DNA from 2 places in the Cryobacterium arcticum genome. Region 1 is predicted to be linked to the other one. Evidence: predicted binding sites of a transcription regulator. Region 1 holds the regulator's gene; the other holds the start of a gene.
The links. The regulator HrcA, encoded in region 1, represses chaperone genes, less so after heat shock. The targets are predictions, from matches to a motif close to TTNGCACTCGNNNNNNNCGAGTGCNAA.

Region 2: the regulator HrcA is predicted to act here: its motif matches at 4,118-4,144, upstream of groES (co-chaperone GroES).

The regions. Positions count from the first base shown of each region.
Region 1 covers NZ_CP016282.1:1,836,760-1,844,214, forward strand. Annotated here, with positions in the region: gene lepA (translation elongation factor 4) at 1-1,453, shown strand, start outside; gene PA27867_RS08180 (DUF1990 family protein) at 1,459-2,106, shown strand; gene hemW (radical SAM family heme chaperone HemW) at 2,111-3,337, shown strand; gene PA27867_RS08190 (DUF4870 domain-containing protein) at 3,427-3,801, opposite strand; gene PA27867_RS08195 (DUF4870 domain-containing protein) at 3,895-4,296, opposite strand; gene hrcA (heat-inducible transcriptional repressor HrcA) at 4,464-5,483, shown strand; gene dnaJ (molecular chaperone DnaJ) at 5,542-6,651, shown strand; gene PA27867_RS08210 (16S rRNA (uracil(1498)-N(3))-methyltransferase) at 6,667-7,413, shown strand; gene PA27867_RS08215 (HIT domain-containing protein) at 7,433-7,455, shown strand, end outside.
Region 2 covers NZ_CP016282.1:3,231,638-3,239,092, reverse strand. Annotated here, with positions in the region: gene tsaD (tRNA (adenosine(37)-N6)-threonylcarbamoyltransferase complex transferase subunit TsaD) at 1-818, shown strand, start outside; gene PA27867_RS21095 (DUF4190 domain-containing protein) at 982-1,392, shown strand; gene PA27867_RS14660 (DUF4190 domain-containing protein) at 1,514-2,200, shown strand; gene PA27867_RS14655 (hypothetical protein) at 2,276-2,875, shown strand; gene PA27867_RS14650 (THUMP-like domain-containing protein) at 2,887-4,074, opposite strand; gene groES (co-chaperone GroES) at 4,219-4,515, shown strand; gene rarD (EamA family transporter RarD) at 4,616-5,560, shown strand; gene PA27867_RS14635 (ABC transporter substrate-binding protein) at 5,830-7,128, shown strand.

The DNA of each region.
Region 1 (7,455 bases):
GGAGAACGACCTCACCATCATCCCGGTGCTCAACAAGATCGACCTGCCGGCCGCCGACCCCGACAAGTACGCCAAGGAGCTCGCCAGCCTCATCGGCGGCAGCCCCGACGACGTGCTGCGGGTCTCCGGCAAGACCGGCGTGGGCGTGTCCGAGCTTCTCGACCGCGCCACCTCGCTGATCCCGGCCCCGGTCGGCGATGCGAACGCCCCGGCCCGCGCGATGATCTTCGACTCGGTCTACGACAGCTACCGCGGCGTCGTCACCTATGTGCGCATGATCGACGGGCACCTCAGCCCGCGCGAGAAGATCCAGATGATGTCGACGCGCGCCACCCACGACATCCTCGAGATCGGCGTCACCAGCCCCGAACCCACGCCGAGCAAGGGCCTGGGCGTCGGCGAGGTGGGCTACCTGATCACGGGCGTGAAGGACGTGCGCCAGTCCAAGGTCGGCGACACCGTCACGACGGCGGCCAAGCCGGCCACCGAGGCGCTGCCCGGCTACACCGAGCCCAAGCCCATGGTGTTCTCCGGCCTGTACCCGATCGACGGCAGCGACTACCCGGCGCTGCGCGAAGCGCTCGACAAGCTCAAGCTCTCGGATGCGTCGCTGGTCTACGAACCGGAGACCTCCGTCGCGCTCGGCTTCGGCTTCCGTTGCGGCTTCCTGGGCCTGCTGCACCTCGAGATCATCACCGAGCGCATCGACCGGGAGTTCAACCTCGACCTGATCACCACCGCGCCGAGCGTGATCTACGAGGTCACCACCGACGACAAGAAGACCGTCACGGTCACCAACCCGAGCGAGTTCCCGAACGGCAAGATCGCCGTCGTCGAGGAGCCCATCGTCAAGGCCGCGATCCTCGCGCCCAAGGACTACGTCGGCGTGATCATGGAACTCTGCCAGGGCCGCCGCGGCACCCTGCTCGGCATGGAGTACCTCGGTGAGGACCGGGTCGAGATCCGTTACACGATGCCGCTGGGCGAGATCGTGTTCGACTTCTTCGACCAGCTCAAGAGCAAGACCGCCGGCTACGCGTCGTTGGACTACGAGCCCATCGGCTCGCAGGAGGCCGACCTGGTCAAGGTCGACATCCTGCTCCAGGGCGAACAGGTCGACGCGTTCAGCGCCATCGTGCACCGCGACAAGGCCTACGACTACGGCGTCCTCATGACCGGGCGCCTCCGCAAGCTCATTCCGCGCCAGCAGTTCGACGTGCCCATCCAGGCCGCCATCGGCGCCCGCATCATCGCTCGCGAATCGATCAGCGCCATCCGCAAGGACGTGCTGGCCAAGTGCTACGGCGGTGACATCTCCCGCAAGCGCAAGCTGCTCGAAAAGCAGAAAGAAGGCAAGAAGCGCATGAAGATGGTCGGCCGGGTCGAGGTCCCGCAGGAGGCGTTCATCGCTGCGCTCTCCGGCGACGAACCGCCCAAGAAGGAAAAGAAGTAACCGTCATGCGACGCTCGACCTTCACCGACGCCGCCGTGACCTACGCCGCCATCGGCGGCACCCTCGCGTCCGACCTCATGCGCTACCCACCCAAGGGGCACCGGCCGCTCGAGCGCACCGTGCGCCTGGGCAGCGGCGAGGAACGCTTCCGCGCAGCGACCACGTCCCTGATGACCTGGGGCATCCAGCGGGGCAGCGGCATCGAGGTCACCGACCTCGACGCCGGAACAGGCGTGCAGTACACCGGCATCGTCTTCACCGACGACGGCACCCCGGCTCCCAACCAGGAGCACCCGGTGAACGAGGCCACCTTCGCCGAAGACGGCACCCCCTTCATCAGCAACGGCATGACCGGCGTGCTCAAGATCCCGAACGGCCCGTTCACGGTCGCCGCACCGGTGCGCGTGGTCTACGTCATCGACGAGGCCGACAAGATCGGCTTCGCCTACGGAACCATGCGCGGCCACCCGCAGAACGGCGAGGAAGCGTTCATCGTCGACCGCCGCCCTGACGACTCCGTCTGGCTCACGATCCGCTCGTTCTCCCGGCCCAGCACCTGGTACTACCGCCTGGCCTGGCCGGTCCTGCGCTTCCAGCAGGAACGCTACACACGCCGCTACCTCCGCGCCCTGCACCCCGTCGGGATGGCCTGACCGGATGGCTGGACCGCATCCGGTCGGCGATCCCGCACCACTCGACGGACTGCTGCCGGCCTCGGCCGGGGTCGGTGCTGACGAACGCGACTTCGGGGTCTACCTGCACGTGCCGTTCTGCAAAGTGCGCTGCGGCTATTGCGACTTCAACACCTACACCGCCACCGAACTGCGCGGGGTGAAGCAGAGCGACTACGCCAGCCAGGCCGTGCTCGAGGTCGAGTCCGCCGCCCGCATCCTGGCCGCGTCCGGCGTCGCGGCCCGGCCGGCCGCCACGGTCTTCTTCGGCGGCGGCACACCCACCCTGCTTCCCGCGGACCACCTGGTGCGGATGCTGCACGCCGTTCGGGACACCTTCGGCATGGTGCCCGGCGCCGAGATCACCACCGAGGCGAACCCGGACTCCGTCGACCTCGCCTACTTGCTACAGCTCAAGGCCGCCGGTTTCACCCGGGTGTCCTTCGGTATGCAGTCGGCCGTGCCGAGCGTGCTCGCCACCCTCGAGCGCACGCACGACCCCGAGCGGGTTCCGCTCGTCGTGCAGTGGGCCAGGGACGCCGGCCTGGACGTGAGCCTCGACCTCATCTACGGCACCCCGGGGGAGACCATCGAGAACTGGCGGGCCAGCCTCGAGCATGCGATCGGACAGAACCCCGACCACATCAGCGCCTACTCGCTCATCGTCGAAGACGGCACCAAGCTGGCCAGGCAGATCCGCCGCGGCGAGCTCGTGCAGCCCGACGAGGACCTGCAGGCCGACTTCTACGAATTGGCCGACCGGCTCCTGGCCGAGGCCGGCTACGAATGGTACGAGGTCAGCAACTGGTCACGGGGCACTGAGCACCGCTCCCGGCACAACCTCTCCTACTGGAGGAGCGCCGACTGGTGGGGCGTGGGCCCCGGAGCGCACAGCCACATCGGCGGGGTGCGCTGGTGGAACGTCAAGCACCCGGCGGCGTACGCCGACCGGATCCTCGCCGGGCACTCCCCGGCGGCCGGACGCGAGACCCTCGACGATGACACCCGCGAGCTGGAGCGGGTGCTGTTGCTCACCCGCATCCGCGAGGGCATCCCCGTGGCGACGTTGACGACGGCGGGGCGCCGAGAGGTGGCCGGCCTGATCGCAGATGAACTCATCGATGCGAGGGCAGCGATCGGCGGCACCATCGAGCTGACCCTGCGCGGGCGGCTCCTGGCCGACGCCGTGGTGCGCCGACTCCTCACCGACTGAACCCAGGCCCCCACCCGCGAACCGTGCGTCGAGCCCCGGAACGCGCGCGTTGTGGGTGCTTACCGCACAGCTCGCGAGCGGGACAGGGGTTAGTTGAGGAACTTGATGGTGAGCGGGTAGGAGTACCACTCGCCCTTGTTGGCGGCGATGGCGGCAATGATGCTGAAGACGATGTTGAGGATCCACACCGCGGCCAGGATCAGGAAGCCGATGCCGATGACGGTGAGAATGCCTCCGACGAACCCGGCGATGGCCAGGGTGATCTGGAAGTTCAGCGCCGTTGCGGTGTGCGCCCGGATGAACGGGCCGCGGTCCTTGAGCACGATGTAGCCGATCAGGGCCGGCAGGAAGCTGAACAGGATCCCGCCGATGTGGATCAGGGTCGCCCAGAGCTTCTCGTCGGCCGGGCTCAGCTGACTCTGTGCCTGGTACGGGGCTGCGGGGGGAGGCGTGGCCTCTGACATGGGATCTCCTTCGTGACTCCCGGCGGTGCGGGGCGGCGTCGGGCGCCGCTCACACCAGAATAGCGCCGCTCACCCCAACCGGGAGTCTGCAAACTAGCTGATCAGACGGATAGAGAAGGGGTAGCGGTACGGGCGGCCGTCGCGGGCGCTCAGGTAACCGAGCACCGAAAAGATCGATCCGACCAGCCACAACACCCAGCCGAGCGAGAAGAGCCCGGACAGCAGGCCGAACGTGACCAGGCTGAGAACCGTGGAGATCACGTTCAGGGCCACATAGCCGATCAGCAGGGTGATCTGGAAGTTCAGTGCCTCCTTGCCCTGTTCATTGGTGAACGGGCCGCGGTCCTTGAAGACCAGCCAGATGATCAGGGAGGGCGGGAACGAGAGGATGCCGCCCAGATGGGCCAGTGACGCCCACTGCCTGTCCTGCTCCTGGGAGAGCGGAGGCCCTGATGACGGCCCGTTCGATGGTCCCTGACCGGTGGGATAACTCATGACGGTGTCCTTCGGTGAGCGGTGCGTGGACGTGCTTGAGCCCACGCTACTGCGCAAAATCGTCGGGGAGCAATGGGTATCCGGCCCACCCGCGATATGATTAGCAGTCAAACAATGAGAGTGCCAGCCAGCTGGCGGCGCGAGCGGGCATGAGGGAGGCGATCGGAATGGTGTCGGATCGTAGTCTCGAGGTGCTCCGCGTCATCGTGCAGGACTACGTGGCCTCCCGTGAACCCGTCGGCTCCAAGTCCATCGTCGACAGGCACGCCTTCGGCGTGTCGGCGGCCACCATCCGCAACGACATGGCCCTGCTCGAGGAGGAGGAGCTCATCATTGCTCCCCACACCTCGTCCGGGCGTATCCCCACCGACAAGGGCTACCGCCTCTTCGTCGACCACCTGGCCGACCTGCGCCCGCTCACGGTCGCCCAGCGGCAGGCCATCGAGGTCTTCCTCGGCCAGTCCGCCGACCTGGACGAGGTGCTCGCGCGGAGCGTGCGGCTGCTCTCGCAGCTGACCCATCAGGTGGCCCTCGTGCAGTACCCGTCGTTGTCGCGCGCCACCGTGCGCCACATCGAACTCGTGCCGCTCAGCGACACCCGGGTGCTGTCGGTCCTGATCACCGACTCGGGCCGCGTCGAACAGCGTGTGGTGGAGTTGACCCGCACCCTGGACGAGACTGCCCTGGCCGAACTCCGCACCCGGCTCAACGCCGTGGTCGGTGGCCTGAGCATGAGCGAGGCGGCCGCCGCCCTGACCGGGCCGACCGGGCTGGGCCCGCCCGAACTGCAGGACCTGATCGACCTCATCACCGGCACCCTGCGGGACCAGGTGGGCGCCAACCGGCAGGACCGCCTGGTCATGGCCGGTGCTGCGAACCTGGTGCGCACTGAGGACGACTTCAGCGGCAGCATCTACCCCGTGCTCGAGGCCATCGAAGAGCAGGTGGTGCTGTTGCGCCTGTTCGGCGAGATGGCCACCGACCAGCACGGCGTCTCGGTGAGCATCGGCCGCGAGAACGCGCCGTTCGGCCTGGGTGAGACGTCCGTGCTCACGAGCGGCTACACCTCCCACGGCGATGCCGCCCGGCTGGGCGTGCTCGGTCCGACCCGGATGGACTATTCCAACAACATGGCGGCGGTGCGCGCCGTCGCCCGGTACCTCTCGCGCCTGCTCGGCGAGAACTAGCCGCCCCCACACCTTCCCACCGACACTTTTCACCCCCAGAACCCGAGGAGAGCCAGCTTTGGCTGACCATTACGAAGCACTCGGCGTCGCGCGCGATGCCACCACCGACGAGATCAAGAAGGCGTACCGGCGCCTCGCCCGCCAGCTGCACCCCGATGTGAACCCGGGCGCCGAGGCATCCGAGCGGTTCAAGACCATCACCCACGCCTACGACGTGCTCTCGGACCCCAAGCAGCGCCAGAACTACGACCGTGGCGGCTCGGGCAACTCCAGCCAGGGCGGCGGATTCGACGCCGGCAACTTCGGCGACATCTTCGAGACCTTCTTCGGCGGGGGAGGCGGCGGCAGCCGCGGCCCCCGGTCGCGTCGCGAACGAGGACAGGACGCCCTCATCCGGGTCGAGCTCGACCTCGACGAGGTCGTCTTCGGCACCCACCGCGACATCGAGGTGGACACCGCGATCGTCTGCGCCACCTGCAACGGCAGCTGCTGCCAGCCCGGCACCTCCCCGGTGACCTGCGACATCTGCCACGGCACCGGAAGCATCCAGCGCGCCGTGCGCTCCCTGCTCGGCAACGTGATGACCTCCAGCCCCTGCGGCTCCTGCCGCGGCTACGGCACCATCATCGCCACCCCCTGCGTCACCTGCCAGGGCCAGGGCCGCGTGCGCGCCCGCCGCACCGTTCCGGTGGACATCCCCGCCGGCGTCGACACGGGTCTGCGCCTGCAGATGCCCGGCAGCGGAGAGGCCGGACCGGCCGGAGGCCCCAACGGCGATCTCTATCTGGAGATGAAGGTGCGGCACCACGACGTCTTCAGCCGCGACGGCGACGACCTGCTCTGCACCCTCGAGGTGCCCATGACCGACGCCATCCTGGGTGCGACCGCCACGGTCAAGGCCCTCGACGGTGACATCGAGGTCGAACTCCGCCCGGGCGTCCAGGCCGGCGAGATCCTCACGGTCAAGGACCGCGGTATCACCCGCCTGCGCGGCAACGGCCGCGGCGACCTGCGGGTCGGCGTGCAGGTGCTCACCCCCACCAAGCTCGACCACAAGGAACGCGAACTCATCGAGGCCTTCGCCGCCAGGCACAAGGTGGCCGCTCCGGCCCTCAGCCACTTCCAGCAGGGCCTGTTCGCGAAGCTCCGCGACCGGTTCCTCGGGTAGGGGCGCCCGCTAGCGATGGCGCATTTCTTCCTCTCCGAGACTCTCGCCCAGGCCCCCTCCGCCACGCAGGTGGGGGCCACCGTGAGCCTCACCGGCGCCGAGGCCAAGCACGCCGTCACGGTCAGCCGGGTTCGCCCGGGCGAGACCCTGCTGCTGGGCGACGGCGCCGGGCTGATGCTGGGGGTCACCGTGATGACCGCGGCTCCGGCCGAGCTCGTGCTGCGCGTGGACTCCGTGCGGCACAGCCCGCCGGCCACGCCGCGTATCCTACTCGTGCAGGCGCTGGCCAAGGGCGACCGCGACGAACTCGCGGTGCAGGCGGCCACCGAACTCGGCATCGACGGGGTCATCCCCTGGGCGGCCTCGCGGTCCGTGGTGCGCTGGGAGGGCGTCAAGGTGCAGAAGGGGCAGGCCCGCTGGGCCGCCATCGTGCGTGAGGCCAGCAAGCAGTCGATCCGGCCCTGGCTGCCCGAGGTGTCGGCGTTGACCAGCACCAAGCAGCTGGCCCAGCTCGCCGCCACCAGCCGGATGCTGCTGCTCGAGCCCACCGCCGAGACCCGGCTGACCGCGATCGCGCCGCCGACCGACGACCGCGACATCGTTCTCGTCGTGGGCCCGGAGGGCGGGATCGCCGCATCGGAACTGGAGATCCTCGAGGCGGCCGGCGCCAGCCGGGTGCGCCTGGGCGACACCGTGCTGCGCACGTCCACGGCGGGCCCCGCCGCCGTCGCCATCCTGAACGCAACCCTCGGTCGCTGGTAGTTCCGCTTAAGATAGACGTATGGCCTCCTCCGGTGCAGAACC
Region 2 (7,455 bases), 1.4 Mb from region 1:
GCGGCCCCGGCCTCGCCGGCGCGCTCATGGTGGGCGTGGGCGCCGCCAAGTCCCTGGCGCTGGCGCTCGACGTGCCCATCTACGCCGTCAACCACCTCGTCGGACACGTCGGCGCCGACCTGCTCCGCGGCGAGGGTGTCACGACGGATGCGCCGCTCGAATACCCCACCATCGCCCTGCTGGTCTCCGGCGGGCACACCTCGCTGCTGCTCGTGCGCGACCTCGTCTCCGACGTGGAGCTGCTCGGCGAGACCATCGACGACGCTGCCGGCGAGGCCTTCGACAAGGTGGCACGGGTGCTCGGCCTGCCCTACCCGGGTGGCCCGCAGATCGACCGGGTGGCCGCGACCGGCGACCCCACCGCCATCCGTTTCCCGCGCGGACTCAGCCACCAGAAGGACATGGCCCAGCACCGCTACGACTTCTCCTTCTCCGGCCTGAAGACCTCGGTGGCCCGGTGGGTGGAGCAGAAGCAGGACGCCGGCGAGACCGTGCCGATCGACGACGTCGCGGCGAGCTTCCGCGAGGCCGTAGTCGACGTGCTGCTCACCAAGGCCGTCGCGGCGTGCACCGACCTCGGGGTGCCCCGGCTGCTCCTTGGCGGCGGCGTGATCGCCAACGCCAGGCTGCGCCAGGTGGCCCAGGAACGTACCTGTGCGGCGGGCATCGCCCTGCGTATCCCGCCGCTGTCGCTCTGCACCGACAACGGTGCCATGATCGCCGCCCTCGGCGCCCAGCTCATCATGGCCGGGCACGCTCCCTCCACCCTCGACTTCGGTGCGGACTCGACCCTGCCGGTGTCGCTCATCCAAGCCTGAAACCGCAGTTCACCAAGCGTTTCACGGGCGGACGCGGTACTCTGACCCTGGGGGTTCACCGCGGCGCATGCACGTTGACACCCCCATGGCGTGGGTGCCACTATGGCACCGCCGCACCCAGCGCCGCTTGCCTATGCTGCACCCATGTGAAGGAGCCCTCACAATGACCGATCCAAACCAGACTCCCGCATCCAACGAGCCCACTCCGCCGCCCGCGTACACCCCGCCGGCCCCGCCCGCCTACGGCTCCGCGCCCGCCGCCCCTGCATACGGCTCGGCACCCGCCGCCCAGGCCTACTCGCCGCAGGGCTACGGCCAGCCGAACGCCGCTGACAAGTGGAATGTTCTCGCGATCATTTCCCTGGTCAGCGCGTTCTTCGTCTCCCTCGCCGCGGTGATCTGCGGTCACATCGCCCTCAGCCAGATCAAGAAGACCGGCGAGAAGGGCCGCGGCCTCGCGATCGCCGGCCTGGTCCTCGGCTACGTAGGCCTGATCGGCGGCATCATCTTCATCATCGTGATCGTCCTGGCGACGATCGCGGGCATCAACAACGGCTCGTACAGCACCTACTAGCCCCGGCCGCACCGGCTCGGCATTCTGGCCGGGCCGGTCGACCACCGGCCACGGCGCAGACTCCGGATGCCGACATCCGGGTCCCGCAGGCAGCTCCGGCAGCACAGGAAAGGAACCAGTCATGACTGATCCGAACACTCCGCACCCCGAGGTTCCCCAGGTACCCGACGTCCCGCAGGTGCCCGACGTGCCCCAGGTCCCGGATTTCCCGCAGGACAGCGCCGCGGGAACCCCTTCGGCCTCCGAGCCGTCTGACGCTGGAACCCCGGCCGCCGGGCCCCCGCCCGCCTCGAACCCGCCGCCCGCGAGCCCGCCGCCCGGTGGCCCGCCGCCCGCACAAGGCCCCCCGCCCACGCAGGGACCGCCCACCCCACCGCCCTACGGCGCCCCGCAGCCCGGCTACGGCACACCTCCGTCCGGCTCCGGTGCCGTGCAGCCCGGCTACGGCCCACCGCCGCCCGGGTATGGCCCGCCCACGCCGGGAGCCCCGGCCACCGGCTACGGCCCGCCGCCGTCCTACACGCCCACCAAGCAGCCGATCCTGAGCATCCTGTCGATGGTCGCCGGCGTGATCGGCATCCTCGGTTCGCCCGTCGCGTTCTTCCCGATCTTCGGGGGCATCCTGGCGATCATCCTGCCGGCCGCCGGTGTGGTGCTCGGTTTCATCGCCCGCAACCGGGAACCCAGCGGCCGGGGCTTCTGGCTCACCGGCATCATCACCGGATTCGTGGGCATCGCCCTGGCGCTATTGAGTATTCTGCTGTGGGCGCTAGTCTTCGCGAGCATGCCCAACAACTACTACTACTGACACTCGGATCACCCCGCGGCCGGTAGCCACATCGGCTGACTTTACGCCGGCCGATTTGAGAAATGAGCCCCACCCATGCCGCAGCCCGGGCAGCCCGACACCCGGGCAGAGCCGCAGCCGGAGAGCGCCGGAGCGCAGAACTCCACCGGGCAGGCCCAGACGCGCGCCGAAGCTCGGGCCCGGCAGGCCGCGCAGGGTTCCTCGGCCGCACCCGCCACTGAGGGACTGCCCACCGGGCAGCCCGTGCGGCGGCCCGACGGCCCACCGGCCGGCCAGCCCGCCCACCGGCCCACCGCCCAGACCGAGGCCCGGCCCACCGGCCTCACCCGGCCTCCTGTCGCCGGGGAACTGGCCTACGAGTCCACGATCACCGCGCCCACCGAATGGGTGCCCTACGTCTACACGACGGCTGAGATCCAGACGCACCCGATCCGCCGTGGCCTCAGCGTGGCCGCCGTGGTCTGCGGCTCGCTCAGCATGCTGGCGGGCATTTTCGTGGTCTGGGCGGTGCCGCTGGCTCTCGCCGCGGTCGTGCTCGCGCTCGTGGCCCGGTTCGTCGAACGCCGCAGCGGCGGACTCTGGATCCTCGGCCTGGTCACCGGGCTCGTCGGCATCCTGCTCGGCGTGGTCTGGCTTGTCGTGATCACCCAGGTGCTGCCGCCGTACTTCGGCTGAGCGGCCGCCGCTCAGACGCGTTCGACGAGCAGTGCCACCTTGTGCCCGGCCGCGCGCGTCAGCACGAGGGTGCCCGACTCCGGGCCCTTGAGCTTCAACCGGGTGCGCAGCGTCGCGGGGTCCACATCCACCCCGCGTTTCTTGATCTCCAGGGTGCCGATGCGCCGCTCGGCCAGGGCGATCCGCAGCTTCTTCTCGTCGGCGGGCAGCACCTCCACGACCCGGAACGCGGTGGCGAACGGGGTCTCGGTGAGCGTCGCGCTGGTGAGGTAGGCCAGGCCTTCGCTGAGCATGAGCGCATCCATCGACCGGGCCAGGTCGCCGATCAACCGGGCACGGATGATGGCGCCGTCGGGTTCGTAGAGGTACTCGCCGAGCTCGCCGACGGGTACGTCCTCGCTGTCGGCGGGCGCGGTCAGCTCGGCCACACCGTCGCGGGTCAGCAGCAGCGCCGCACGGCGGATGCCCGGGCGGGCGAGCGCGCCGAACCACAGGCCCATTTCCACCAGCTTGCCGTCCACCGACACCCACTGCGCCTCGGCGGTCTCCGGGATCTGCTCCCGGTCGTGGCCCGGGCCGAGCTTGACGCCCACGGGCATCCGCTCGGCCAGGGCGTACACGTCGTCGAGGTGAGGGGAGTAGTCCTCGGCGCGGGTGAGCCGGCTGGTGTTGCCGTGCCCGGCGGTGCGGCGGGCCGGGTCGAACCAGAGCGCGTCGTACTCGGCCGGGTCGACGCCGGCCGCGTCGGCGCAGAGCACCGAGGCGGTGGGGAACGGGGCGAGGTTGAAGCTCGCGACGGTGGCCGTGACCTCGTCGATGTCGATGGCGGTCACGGTGAGCTCCATCGCGGCCATGGCCATGGCGTCGCCACCGATGCCGCAGCCCACGTCGGCGACCCGGGCGAGCTTGGCCTCCACGAATCGACCGGCGTGCAGGGCGGCGACCCGCAGGCGGGTGGCCTGCTCGAGGCCGGCCTCGGTGAACAGCATCCGGCTGGCGAAATCGCCGAACTTGGCCGTAGCCTTGGCGCGCAGCCGGGACTGGTAGAGCACCGCATTCACGAGGGCGGGGGAGTGCCCAGCCTTCCGCAGGGCGCTGACCGTGCGCACGACGTCGGCGCCGGCCTCGTAGGGCGGCAGGGAGTCCAGCAGGCGCAGGCCTTCGGGTGAGAGCAGCTCAACGAGCTCGGCGCGATCCATCCCGCAAACCTATCAACCGAAACCGGGTGGAGTCCCGTGCACTCTGGCACTCACGTTGCGTGAGTGCCAGTTGCGCCCTAAACTCGACTTAGCACTCTCGCTGTGAGTCTGCTAACTACGTCTTAGCTAAGAAAGAGGTCAACCGTGTCGGTCTCCATCAAGCCGCTCGAAGATCGCATCGTCATCAAGCAGGTGGATGCAGAACAGACCACCGCTTCCGGACTTGTGATCCCGGACACCGCCAAAGAGAAGCCCCAGGAAGGCGAAGTTGTCGCCGTCGGCCCCGGCCGCATTGACGACAACGGCAACCGCATCCCGCTCGACGTCGCCGTCGGCGACAAGGTGATCTACTCCAAGTACGGTGGAACCGAAGTCAAGTTCGGTGGCGAGGACCTCCTCGTTCTGTCGGCCCGCGACGTTCTCGCGGTCGTCGTTCGCTAGTAACACCCCATATCGTTGAATCCCGGATGGCCTCGGCCATCCGGGATTTTTCGTGTCCGCACTCGCGGAATGAAACCGCTGCCCAGACAGGATCACCGGCATGACGCAGGGCCCCACACGACGTAAACCTGCCGTGCGCAGCGCCGCGAACACCGGCCTGATCTACGCGATCTGTTCCTACGGCATCTGGGGCTTCCTGCCGCTGTACTTCCTGCTCCTTGCGCCCACGGGCGCGTTCGAGATCGTGGCCTGGCGGGTGCTGTTCTCCCTGGTCTTCTGCGGTGTGCTGATCCTCGCGACCCGGGCGTGGCGCCCGCTGGTGGCAGCACTGCGCACCCCGAGGGTGGTCTGGACGATGGGCCTGGCCGGCGTGCTGATCTTCATCAACTGGCAGACCTTCATCCTCGCCGCCCTGAGCGGACACGTCGTCGAGACGGCACTGGGCTACTTCATCAACCCGATCATCACGGTGCTGCTTGGGGTGCTCGTGCTGCACGAGCGGTTGCGCGCCGCCCAGTGGGCCGCCGTGGTGATCAGCTTCATCGCCGTGATCGTGCTCAGCGTCGGCTACGGCACCGTGCCGTGGATCTCTCTCATCCTGGCCTTCTCCTTCGGCCTCTACGGCCTGATCAAGAAGCGGGTCGGCGGGCACCTGGATGCCCTCACTGGGCTGACCCTGGAGACGATGTGGCTGGCGCCCATCGCGATCGTGCAGCTCGTGGTGGTGTCGCTGCTCACCGGGCTGACCTTCGGCACGGTGTCCCCGTTGCACACCGTCGCGCTGATCGGCTCCGGAGTGATCACCGCCGTGCCGCTGCTGTTCTTCGCCGCCGCATCGCGCCGCCTGCCCCTGTCCACGCTCGGGCTGGTGCAGTACCTCGCGCCGGTCCTGCAGCTGATCGTGGGGGTCGTGGTCCTGCAGGAGCCGATGCCGCCCGAACGCTGGCTCGGCTTCGGCCTGGTCTGGGTGGCCCTGATCGTGCTCACGGTCGACATGATCGTCGCCGGGCGCTCACAGCGGCGTTTGCTGACCGACCTGGTCTGAGAGGCCGGGCCGCGCCGCATCCGGAGCGCCCCGCCCGTTACGGTTTCTTACGCCCACCCGCTGGCCCCCGTTTGGGGGCAAACCGCGCGCGCCCGCTGAACGACTGCTGAAGGCATCCTGATCAGAAGGACGTTTCGTAACGATTTGGTCGCGTTACACGCCTGTAACACGACCGCCTTGTTTGATGTCGTTCCGATGAATACCTTTGCAACACGGCAACGATCGTTTGCCGTGCTCGACCTCTCGATTCCCCTTACCCTAGGAGCAACATGAGCGTATTCGCGAAGGCCTCGGCCTCCCGCTCGGCCCGCGCCGTAGTCACAGGCGTCGCCATCTTCGGCGTCAGCGCACTTCTGCTCACCGGATGCAGCACGTCGGAGAGCACGCCGGCCGCATCCGAAGAGCCCGCAGCGACCAGCAGCGATGTCAACCCCGTCGAGGCCGGCGACCGCGATCTGGCCCTGAAGGTCGGAACGATCCTGCCGCAGAGTGGTGGACTCGCCTTCCTCGGCCCGCCCGAAGAAGCCGGTGTACAGCTCGCCATCAACGAGGTCAACGACGCAGGCCTGGGCATCGACATCGAAGCCATCCTCCGTGACTCGGGCGACACCACGACCGACACCGCCACCGTCTCCGTGACCGACCTGCTCTCGCAGAAGGTCACCGCGATCATCGGTGCGGCGTCCTCGGGCGTCTCCAAGACGGTCATCGACCAGATCACCGGTGCCGGCGTCGTGCAGTTCTCCCCGGCCAACACCTCGGCGGACTTCACGTCCTACGACGACAAGGGCCTCTACTGGCGCACCGCTCCCTCCGACCTGCTGCAGGGTGAAGTTCTGGGCAACCAGATCGCCGAAGACGGCAACAGCACCCTCGGACTGATCGTGCTCAACGACTCCTACGGAACCGGCCTCGCCGACTCCACCACCGCCGCCTTCGAGGCAGCCGGTGGCGAAGTTGTCGCGACCTCGCTCTTCAACGAGGGTGACGCGAACTTCGCGGCACAGATCGCCGAAGTCACCGCAGCCAACCCCGACGCGATCGCACTGATCACGTTCGACCAGGCAAAGGTCATCACCCCGTCCCTGGTCGGCGGCGGATTCCCGGGCGACAAGCTCTACTTCGTTGACGGCAACCTGGCCGACTACAGCGCCGACTTCGCTCCCGGCCTGGTCGAGGGCTCGAAGGGCACGCTGCCCGGACTCGACGTGGCGACCCTCGGTGACTTCACCGAGCGTCTGCTCGAGGTCGACCCGACGCTCACCGACTACAGCTACGCCGCTGAGTCGTACGACGCCGTCATCCTGATCGCCCTGGCTGCGTACGCGGCCAACGACGTCTCGGGTGAGTCCATCGCCAAGTACCTGCAGCAGGTCTCCGGCGGCAGCGGCGAGGGCACCAAGGTCACCGACTTCAAGTCGGGCGCCGAGGCACTCGCCAAGGGTGAGCAGATCGACTACGACGGTTACTCCGGCCCGATCACGTTCGACGAGAACGGCGACCCGACCGACGCGACCATCGGTATCTACCAGTACGGCGCAGACAACACCTACGCCCGCATCAACTAGTCACCACCGCTAACCGGTACACCCACAGCAGACGTACCGCACAGCACCAGAAGGGCCCCGGCTTCGGCCGGGGCCCTTCTGCGTGCCCGCGCCGCCCCGTGTGCCCCTGGCGCCCGCTGTGCCCCTGACGCCCGGTGTGCCCGTGCCCGCTGTGCCTTGCCACTGTGCCCCGTCTACCCTGGCCGTGCCCGCACACGCCCGTTCGGGGCGCGGTGTGCACAACTCCTGCTCGATTCGGCGCAGCGGATGCCCGGGCCCGTATTTCCGGGGTGCAGCATCCGTCGCCGAGGGAACTGCAGGAGCTATGCACCAGAGGCACCCAGACGC